2 linked regions of the Chitinimonas arctica genome follow. The protein of the gene in region 2 interacts with the protein of the main gene of each other region in a pairwise test. Links are inferred from orthologs where the notes say so. Each region holds a gene or a part of one and is shown on either strand. Other genes may lie near its edges.

Region 1 (3,994 bases), 3.3 Mb from region 2 along the record:
GTCCATGCCGTGGCCGCCTCCTTGCTCAGCCTGCTGCTGGTCCGCATCCTGAGTGGCGGCACCGGCGCCAGCTTTTCGGTGGCGAACGCCTATATGGCCGATATCACCAGCACGGAGCAGCGAGGCAAGAGCTTTGGCCTGCTGGGCGCCGCCTTCGGCATGGGTTTTATCTTCGGTCCCATGCTGGGCGGCGTGCTGGGTGCCTATGACCTGCGGCTGCCCTTCGTCGTGGCGGCCGTTCTGGCGCTGCTCAACGGGCTCTATGGCTATTTTGTCCTGCCGGAGTCCCTGCCGGTCGAACGGCGCGCGGCTTTTTCGTTCCAGCGCGCCAATCCCTTCTCGGCCTTGGGCAACCTCTCGCGCATCCATGGCGTGGGTGGCCTGATCTGGGTGTTCGCGTTGACGGTGTTGGCGCAGTTCATCCTGCAGACCACCTGGGTGCTCTACACCGAATTCCGCTTCGGCTGGGGACCGCCTGAAAACGGCGCGGCCTTGTTTGTCGTCGGCATGGTCGGCGCCCTGGTGCAGGGGCTGTTGCAAGGGCGGCTGTTGAAGCGTTTCGGCGAGGTCAGGCTGGCCCTGTTCGGTTTGGCTTCCGGCACCGTCGCCTTCCTGTTGTATGGCTTGGCCACGCAGGGCTGGATGCTGTACTGCATCGTCCTGGCCAATTTCCTCAGCTTCGCGGCGGGACCGGCTTTGCAGGCCATCGTGTCGAAATCGGTCGATCCCAGCGAGCAAGGCCTTACCATGGGCTCGCTCAACGCCATCAATAGCGTGGCCATCATTGTCGCGCCCGTGATTGGTAGCTCGCTATTGGCGGAAGTAAGTCACCTTCCCGGCAACGATTGGCGCTTGGGTGCTACTTTCTACATTTGTTCGGTGTTGCAAGGGCTGGGTCTGCTGCTGGCTGTGCTGCACTTCAATCGTCAGGCCAGGCAGCGAAGGGTGCCGGCGGGGGATACCGTTCCGTCGGTTGATCTTCCCGCCTCCCACTCATGACAGCCTGACGGCGCATTTCAATCAGTAACACCGCCGAATCCATCCACCTCACCGTTACGTGGATAGGTTTGGCGCTTCTTTAGGAAACCCGCTTCACATGCGTCAAATCATCCTCGATACCGAAACCACCGGCCTGAGGGTCGAAGACGGCAACCGCATCCTGGAAATCGCCGCGGTCGAAATGGTGAGCCGAAAACTTTCGCCGCCCGAGCGGCATTTCCATCGGCATATCAACCCCGAGCGGGATAGCGAACCGGGCGCCTTGAATGTGCACGGCTTGACCACCGAATTCCTGGCCGATAAGCCGAAATTCGCAGCCATCGTCGACGACTTCCTGCGCTTTATCGAAGGCGCAGAGTTGATCATCCATAACGCGCCCTTCGATATCGGCTACCTGAATATGGAGCTGGCCAAGCTGGGGCGCGGCAAGATGAGCGATTACGTCAGCGGCGTGATCGATACCCTGCGCGATGCCAAGGAAATGTTTCCCGGCAAGCGCAATAGCCTCGATGCCTTGTGCGACCGCTTCGAAGTGGATCGCAGTGCCCGGACCCTGCACGGCGCGCTGATCGACTGCGAACTGTTGGCCGAGGTGTACCTGTCCATGACCCGTGGCCAGGACAGCCTGCTGATCGACTCGACCGCCGCGACCGATAGTCACGATCTTGCCGGCTTGGCGGCAGCCGCCAGTGCGGCGCGTGACCGGCGCGGCGCGTTGAAGCGCGTGGCCGCCAGCGAGGCGGAACTGGCCGAGCATGCGGCCTATCTCGACGCGCTCGATAAGGCGGTAAAAGGGCAATGCCTATGGCGTAGCCTGGACACCGAAGCGGCCACGGCATGAATCGCTTCGTCGCCCTCCTGCCGGCGGCCGGCTCGGGCAGCCGCATGGGCGCGGCAACGCCCAAGCAATACCTGCCATTGTTGGGACAGCCCTTGCTGGTGCATACCTTGCGCGCCTTGCTTGGCTGCCCCGGCCTGGAACGGGTCGTACTGGTGCTGTCGCCCGACGACGCCTGGTTCGAGCCGGCGTGGGTGGCCGGCATGGATAAACTCACCGTCCTGCGCTGCGGCGGCGCCAGCCGGGCAGAAACCGTGCGCAATGGCTTGGCCGCCTTGCAGGCCAGCGTGGCGGCAGACGATTGGATACTGGTGCATGATGCGGCGCGGCCGTGTATCGGCGTCGAGGAAGTGGAGCGCCTGATCGACACCCTGCGCGATGATCCGGTCGGCGGGCTGCTTGCCTTGCCGCTGGCGGATACGCTCAAGCGGGCCGACGGCGAGGGCCGCAGCCTTGCCACGGTGCCGCGCGATACGCTGTGGCGCGCCCAGACACCGCAGATGTTCCGTCATGGCATGCTGCTGCGTGCCCTGGAAAGCGCCACGCATGCCGGTATCACCGATGAGGCCAGCGCCATCGAGGCGCTGGGGCTGGCGCCGCGCCTGGTTGCCGGCAATGAGCGCAATATCAAGGTGACCTATCCGGATGATCTTGCGCTTGCCTCGCTATATCTCGCAGAAAGGAACCGCGTATGAGCTTTCGCATAGGGCAGGGTTGGGACGTGCACCGCCTGGTGGAAGGGCGTCCCCTGATATTGGGCGGGGTCACCATCCCGTTCGACAAGGGGCTGTATGGCCACTCCGATGCCGATGCGCTGCTGCATGCCATCACCGACGCCTTGCTGGGTGCGGCCGGACTAGGCGATATCGGTCGTCATTTTCCCGACACCGACCCGGAATTCAAGGGTGCGGATAGCCGTGCGCTACTGCGCGAGGCTTATCGCCGGGTGCGCTTGGCCGGTTGGACGCTAGGTAATCTGGATGCCTCCATCCTGGCGCAAGCGCCGAAGATGGCGCCGCATATCGCCGCCATGCAGGGCAATATCGCCGAGGATCTGGGTGTGGCCGTCACCCAGGTAAATATCAAGGCCAAGACCTACGAAAAGCTGGGGCCGGTCGGCGAAGGAGCCAGCATCGAGGCGCAGGCGGTTTGCCTGCTGTTCACGAGCTAATCCAGGGGCGCGCCCGGCTAGGGGGTAGTCGGGCGAAAACCGTGGCGGCAATCCTATTGGAGCTGAGTACCTGGCGGTTAGTGGAGTCTCAGCAGCAAGGCGGATATCAACGTTCCTTGCAAGGTGCTGACCGCTACCACCCAGCGAATCAGTTCCGCCTTTAGCTCCGATGTACGTTTATCGGATTTCGAATCCAGCATTTCAAGCTTGGCATTGAATTCGACGGCATGCTGATCAATCTTGGTGTTGGTTTTTTCAAGCTTGGCATTGAATTCGACGGCATGCTGGTCAATCTTGGTGTTGGTTTTTTCAAGCTTGGCGTTGAATTCGCTAGCATGCTGGTCAATCTTGGCATTCAATTCGATGGCGTGTCGGTCGATCTTGGCATTCAATTCGACCACGTGCTGGTCAATCTTGACATTGGTCAGTACGAGGTCTTTATCGATGTTGGTCAAATGCTGGTTAATATCCGACTTGGTCGAGTAGGTTTCAGCGTACCCCGCATGCTCGGTGGCCAGTACGTCGGCCAGCATCATCACTTGCGCCTTGGCGTGCTCGGTTGGAATGCCGGCCTGCTCCAGGCGTGCAACCATTTGTAAGGTATCGAACGTCATCGTTGCAACCATTTCTGAATCCCTCTTTATTAAAATAATATGTCGTGGCGTAAAATAAACTTGATATGGCTATTCGCAAGCGGACCATGGCAATGGGCAGCTACCCACGGCGAGGCCATCCGCTTCGCGAACAGACCGCTTGGCGGCTGATTAGTTGCGTGTGATTGTGTGGCGGCTTTGCCTAAGACCGAAGCTTGACTACAGCCTGGACAAATATCCACCATGCGACCGCCCAGAAGAGGATGGCGCACAGCCAGCCAAACAGGCTGGGGCCCGCCCAGCCGCCGGACTCGGCATTGCCGAAGACGGGTAGGCCAAGCATGGAGAGCACCCAGAGCGGGCCGTAAACCGAAGCTGCGACCGCTGGTGCCA
Region 2 (5,984 bases):
GCAATCTGGGTGATCAGTCGCGCTGATGCAGCGTATCCACGCCGCTTTAAGATGCGTCTGCGCGAAGACGCACCAGCCGTGATCTACGGTTGCGGTGACATCAGCTTGCTGGAATTGGGTGGTCTTGCCGTTGTTGGATCTCGGCATGTGGACGATTCGTTGATCGACCATACCATGGCAGTGGGCCGAATGACCGCCCAGGCTGGACGTGTCCTAGTGTCGGGTGGCGCAAAAGGTGTCGATCAAGCAGCCATGCGCGGCGCGCTGGTAGCGGGTGGCAAAGTCTGTGGCGTCCTGGCAGATAGCCTGGAAAAGACAGTCATGAACCGCGAGCATCGCAACTTACTGCTCGATAGACAACTGGTGCTGATTTCTCCTTACGACCCCAGCGCAGGTTTCAACGTTGGTAATGCTATGCAGCGCAACAAGCTGATCTATGCGCTGGCTGACGCTTCCCTGGTTGTCAGCTCCGATTTGAACAAGGGTGGAACTTGGGCCGGCGCTATCGAGCAGTTAGATAAGCTTAAGTTCGTTCCTGTCTATGTGAGATCAGAGGGTGTGCTTTCTGCCGGTCTCGACGCCCTTCGTGGGCGGGGAGCTTTACTCTGGCCCAATTCGCCAGGTGTCGATGCCTTTGAAAGCGTATTTAACGCCATCACGCTCGCACCGATGTCGCCGCAGTCAGACCTTACGCTGGATTTTAGCAACGAGCCGTCTGACGTTTCGCCCACGCCGCAAGCATGTCCGAAATCACTAGAGGTGGTGGAGAAGCCGAGCGAGGCAGTTTCACCACCAGTCGCTGCTGGAAAGTCGTCAAACTCCCTGCCAACGTATGTCCAGCCCCCGGTAGACGTAACCAATTCGGACGGCGACGTGGCGAAGATTACGTCAACACCCGCCGACACGCTGTTTGCGGCAGTCCGGGAGTTGATCCAAATACTGCTGAAGGCGCCGATGAAAGAAGCAGAGGTGGCGGCTGTGCTGGAAGTCTCGAATGTACAAGCCAAGGTTTGGCTGCAGCGACTCCTTGAAGAAGGGCTAATCGAGAAACAGAAGCAACCAGCAGGCTATGTCATCCGTCATTCCAGTCTCTTTTCGAGCGACCAGGCTGCCATCCCACATCTTGAAAAGTCCGGGCGTAAATCCTCTGATCTGCAACGATGCTGAACAGGTCAGTTGTCAGTGCAGCCCAAGCGCCATGACTTCAAATGTTGTGGAGGCCATGGGAATCGAACCCACACCAGCAAGGTCTGCCACTAGACCGGATTGTATCGATCTTGCGGTTGGATTCGATCAACCCCTATAAGGATTCGGCCCGCTCTTAAAACTGTATCCGCACCGCCTCCTCCCCCAGCCAGCCACGCAACTCCGTCAGCAGCTCATCCCGCAACGTCACCTGCCAGCGTTCACCCAATTGCATCGCGCAACTGGCCCGGGCATTTCGGTACTCCACCCGCACCGGGCAATCACCGCCCGCGTAGGGTTCCAGCAGGTTCTTCAAGCGAATGGCATCGGCCGTGCCGTTGATGCCCAGCGCCAGCGCGCGGGCAAAGCGGCTGCGTGCTTCGGCCAGGTCGAGAATGCGTTCGGCGATGATGCGTAGACCGCCGGCGCCGCTATAGCTGTCTTCGCTGACCTTGGCTTCGATCACCAGCAGGGCGTCGTCGCGCAGCTTGTTGCGGGCGGCTTCGAAGGTTTCGGCATAGACCATGACATCGCGTTTGCAACTGGCGTCGTCCAGGGTGACGAAGGCGATCTTGCCGCGTTGGCTGAGCTTGGTCCTTACCTCCAGCACGACGCCGGTGATCCACTGCGGCTCCTTGCGCGGCGTGATGCGCGCCAGGTCGGTCTTGACGAAGCCCCGTACGAACTTGGCCTGGGCGGTAAAGGGGTGGCCGGACAGAAAGAAGCCGATGGCGAGCTTCTCTTCCGTCAATTGCACGGTCTCGTTCCAGCGCGGCACGTCGGCCAACTGCATCTGGTGCTCCGGTTCCGGCTCGAAGGCATCGAACAGGCCGCCCTGGTTGGCATTGGCGGCCGCCTGTTCGGCCGCCTCCATGGCCAGGCTGACGGTGGCCAGCAGGCTGGCGCGATGGTCGCACAGCGTATCGAACGCACCGGCACGTATCAGCGCTTCGATCACACGGCGGTTGACCAGTCGTTTATCGGTGCGCATGCAGAAGTCGAACAGGTCGCGATAGGGACCGTCCTTCTCGCGCACGGCGACGATATGGTCCACCGCCGCTTCACCGGTGCCCTTGATGGCACCCAAGGCGTAACGGATTTCCCCGCGCGATACCGGCAGGAAGCGGTAAACACTGTGGTTGACGTCGGGCGCCAGGAATACCAGCTTGTTGAGCACGCAGTCGTCGTAGAAGACCTTTAGCTGGTCGGTATTGTCCAATTCGGTGGACATCACCGCCGCCATGTACGCGGAGCAGTGATGGGCCTTGAGCCAGGCGGTATGGTAGGACAGCAGGGCGTAAGCGGCGGCGTGCGATTTGTTGAAGCCGTAGCCGGCGAACTTCTCCATATAGTCGAAGATTTCGTTGGCCTTGGCCTCGCTCAGGCCCTTGCCGCCGGCGCCCTCCACGAACATGGCCCGCTGCTGGACCATTTCGGACAGCAATTTCTTACCCATGGCCCGCCGCAGCAAGTCTGCGCCGCCCAGCGAGTAGCCGCCGCAGACCTGGGCGGCCTGCATCACCTGTTCCTGGTACACCATGATGCCGTAGGTGGGTGCCAGCACCGATTCCAGCAGCGGGTGCAGGTATTCGAAACGTTCGCCATGCATACGGCGGATAAAGTCCGGGATCAGGTCCATCGGACCTGGCCGGTACAGCGCCACGAAGGCGATAATTTCCTCGAACTTGCTGGGCTTGGCCTCCACCAGCATCTTCTTCATGCCGCTGGATTCAAACTGGAACACGGCAGTGGTATTGCCGGCCGCGAACACCTTGTAGGCCAGCTTGTCGTCCAGCGGCAACTTGGCGACATCGACCTCCTCGCCGCTGACCTGCTTGATATAGCGCTGGGCCAGTTCGATGATGGTCAGGTTGCGCAGGCCCAGGAAGTCGAACTTCACCAGGCCGGCCGACTCCACGTCCTTCATATCGTATTGCGAGACCGGCGAGGCATCCTCGCCGCTGGCGATATAGAGCGGGCAGAAATCGGTCAGTTTGCCGGGTGCGATCAGTACGCCGCCGGCATGCATGCCGACGCCCCGGGTCAGGTCCTCCAGCTTTTGTGCCAGTTCGATCAGTTCGCCGGCATCTTCCGCCGCGATCAGCTCGCCGATCTGCGGTTCCATCTCCATCGCCTTGCTCAGCGACAGCGGCTTGTTGGCCTCCAGCGGAATCAGCTTGGAGAGCCGGTCGCACAGGAAGAAGGGCAGGTCCAGCACCCGGCCCACGTCGCGTATCACCGCCTTGGACGACATGGTGCCGAAGGTGACGATCTGGCTGACCGCCTCTTCGCCGTACTTCTTGCGCACGTAGGCAATCACCCGCCAGCGGTTTTCCTGGCAGAAGTCCACGTCGAAGTCGGGCATGGAGACCCGCTCCGGATTGAGGAAGCGCTCGAACAGCAAGGCATAGCGCAGCGGATCGAGATCGGTGATCTTGAGCGAGTAGGCCACCAGCGAGCCGGCACCCGACCCCCGGCCGGGGCCGACCGGACAGCCGTTGGCCTTACCCCAGTTGATAAAGTCCGCCACGATCAGGAAGTAGCCGGGGAAGCCCATCTGGATGATGGTGTCGCATTCGAACTTGAGGCGGGCATCGTACTCGGGCCGCCGTGCCAGGCGTTCCTGCTCGTCGGGAAACAGCTGTATCAAGCGTTCTTCCAGGCCGGTTCGTGCTTCGGCGACCAGGAAGTCGTCCAGCGTCATGCCGTCCGGGGTGGGGAACAACGGCAGGAAGTTCTTGCCCAGCTGGATGGTGACATTGCAGCGCTGGGCAATGCCCACGCTATTGGCCAGAGCTTCCGGAATATCGTGGAACAGGCTGGCCATCTCGTCCGGCGACTTGAAGTATTGCTCCTCGGTATAGAGCTTGGGGCGGCGTTTATCCGCCAGTACATAGCCTTCGGCGATGCAGGTGCGGGCCTCGTGGGCCTTGAAGTCGTCTCGGTCGAAAAACTGGATAGGGTGGGTGGCCACCACCGGCAGATCCAGGCCGGCGGCCAGATCGAGCGCGCCCTGCACGGCGATTTCGCAGCGGGGATCGCCGGTACGCTGCAGCTCCAGGTAGAAGCTGTCGGGAAACTGCTCGGCCCACCAGCCGGCCAGGTTGCTGGCGGCATCGGTATTGCCGTTGAGGATGGCCTGGCCGATATCGCCCAAATGGGCGCCCGAGAGGGCGATCAGCTGGCTGTTGTCGCCATTGGCCAACCATTCGCGCTTGATCTCGGCGCGACCGCGGTATTGGTTGCGGCGGTAGGCCTCGGTGATCAGCTCGCACAGGCGGCCGTAGCCGGCACGGTTCTTGGCGATCAGCAGGGCGCGATAAGGCTTGTCGCGGTCTTCCTCGTTTTCCAGCCAGATGTCCACGCCGGCAATGGGCTTGATGCCACTGCCGCGCGCGGTCTTGTAGTGCTTGATCAGGCCGAACAGATTCATCAGGTCGCTGATGCCCAGCGCGGGCATCTGGTACTGCTTGGCACGCTGCACGGCGGCATCGATCAGCACGATGCCGTCGGTTACGGAATATTCGGTATGGAGGCGAAGATGGATAAAGGCAGGAGACGTCATGGGGCGAATTTTACCCGTCACGGGAGGCGTGCGGGCTGGAAGGAGGAAAATTCAAGCGGAAGCGACGTGTTTCGCGGGGAGGACCGTAGTGGCTACGCCGTTGGCAGTCGGGCGAAGGAGGCGGCGCCGCTGGCGGTGCAGGTTTGCTCGGCGATGTCGTCCACCCGAGCAAAAGCCGGCCCTTGCCTGGCCCAGGCAAGCAAATCCTGCACCGCTTGCGCCTCGCCTTCGAGCTGCGCTTCCACCGAACCATCCCGGCGATTGCGTACCCAGCCGGCCACGCCCAGTTGCTGCGCGCGTTCCGCCATGGCGTTACGGTAGCCGACGCCTTGGACGCGGCCGCGTATCGACAGATGAAGGGCAATCATGGCTTGTCCCTGCCCAAAACCTCGCGCAACAGCGCGTGCGCGTCGTCCAGCGAGGAAAGGATGCGATGCCCGAGCGCGACCACCTCGGCCGACGGCTTGCTCAGATCGGGAATCTGGATCGGCGTCATCCCGGCGGCCAGGGCTGCGCGCACGCCCGGCTCGGAATCTTCCAGTACCAGGCAGCGAGCCGGCTCGACGCCTAGCCTTCGTGCGGCCAGCAGGTAGATGTCCGGCGCTGGCTTGGGATGCTCGACGTCACTGCCGGTGACCACGACCTGGAAATGCCGAATCAGGCCGGTTTGGCGCAGCTTCTGCTCCGCGCGCTCGCGCCGGGTCGAGGTGGCGACCGCCTTGGGCAGGCCCAGTTCGTCCAGCCAGCCGAGCAAGGGCAGGATGCCGGCCTTGAGCGGCAGGCCCTGTTCAACCCGGGCGGAATAGCGCTTGTCGGTGGCCAGGGCAATAGCGTCGATATCCAGTTCGGGAAAGCGTTGCCGCAAGATGGCGTGACAAAGCTTTTCATGCAGGCCCACCATGGACATCAGCAGGCTATCGTCGAAATGGACGCCGTGATCCAGCGAAGCCAGGCGCCAGCAGTCGAGCACGGCGCTTTCGCTGTCTATCATCAGGCCGTCCATATCGAACAGGATGGCGGCGGGTAAGAAGTCGAGTTTCATGGGGCAAGTTGGCCGGCGCCGACCGGGCGCGCGGATTCCTGGAGGTTTGGCCAATCCTGCGCCAGCAGGCTGTAACAGTCGAGGTCGTGGAACTGGCCAGCCCAGTAGCCTTGCTGGCGGTGGCGGCCTTCCCGTTGGAAGCCAAGCCGCTCCACCAGCAACTGCGAGGCGGTATTGTCCGGATGGATCTCG

The links.
Region 1: the proteins of dnaE (region 2) and dnaQ interact in binary tests that used the Escherichia coli proteins (3 or more experiments, as listed by UniProt). The link is inferred for Chitinimonas arctica from one-to-one orthologs.

The regions. Positions count from the first base shown.
Region 1 is NZ_CP041730.1:1,642,695-1,646,688, reverse strand. The notes cover bases 1-2,968. They hold dnaQ (DNA polymerase III subunit epsilon), read left to right. Parts: upstream 1-1,096; coding sequence 1,097-1,840; downstream 1,841-2,968. Other genes in these bases: ispF (2-C-methyl-D-erythritol 2,4-cyclodiphosphate synthase), read left to right, coding at 2,529-2,968; ispD (2-C-methyl-D-erythritol 4-phosphate cytidylyltransferase), read left to right, coding at 1,837-2,532; FNU76_RS07345 (TCR/Tet family MFS transporter), read left to right, coding at 1-999. Also shown: more of ispF, read left to right, coding at 2,969-3,008; FNU76_RS07325 (CCDC90 family protein), read right to left, coding at 3,086-3,622; FNU76_RS24055 (hypothetical protein), read right to left, coding at 3,804-3,944. UniProt on the Escherichia coli protein: DNA polymerase III is a complex, multichain enzyme responsible for most of the replicative synthesis in bacteria. The epsilon subunit contain the editing function and is a proofreading 3'-5' exonuclease.
Region 2 is NZ_CP041730.1:4,990,781-4,996,764, forward strand. Bases 1,122-5,052 are described here. They hold dnaE (DNA polymerase III subunit alpha), read right to left. Parts: upstream 4,751-5,052; coding sequence 1,322-4,750; downstream 1,122-1,321. Other genes in these bases: FNU76_RS22665 (DNA-processing protein DprA), read left to right, coding at 1,122-1,167; FNU76_RS22675 (acylphosphatase), read right to left, coding at 4,843-5,052. In the rest of the region: more of FNU76_RS22665, read left to right, coding at 1-1,121; more of FNU76_RS22675, read right to left, coding at 5,053-5,118; FNU76_RS22680 (HAD family hydrolase), read right to left, coding at 5,115-5,792; FNU76_RS22685 (GNAT family N-acetyltransferase), read right to left, coding at 5,789-5,984. UniProt on the Escherichia coli protein: DNA polymerase III is a complex, multichain enzyme responsible for most of the replicative synthesis in bacteria. This DNA polymerase also exhibits 3' to 5' exonuclease activity. The alpha chain is the DNA polymerase catalytic subunit.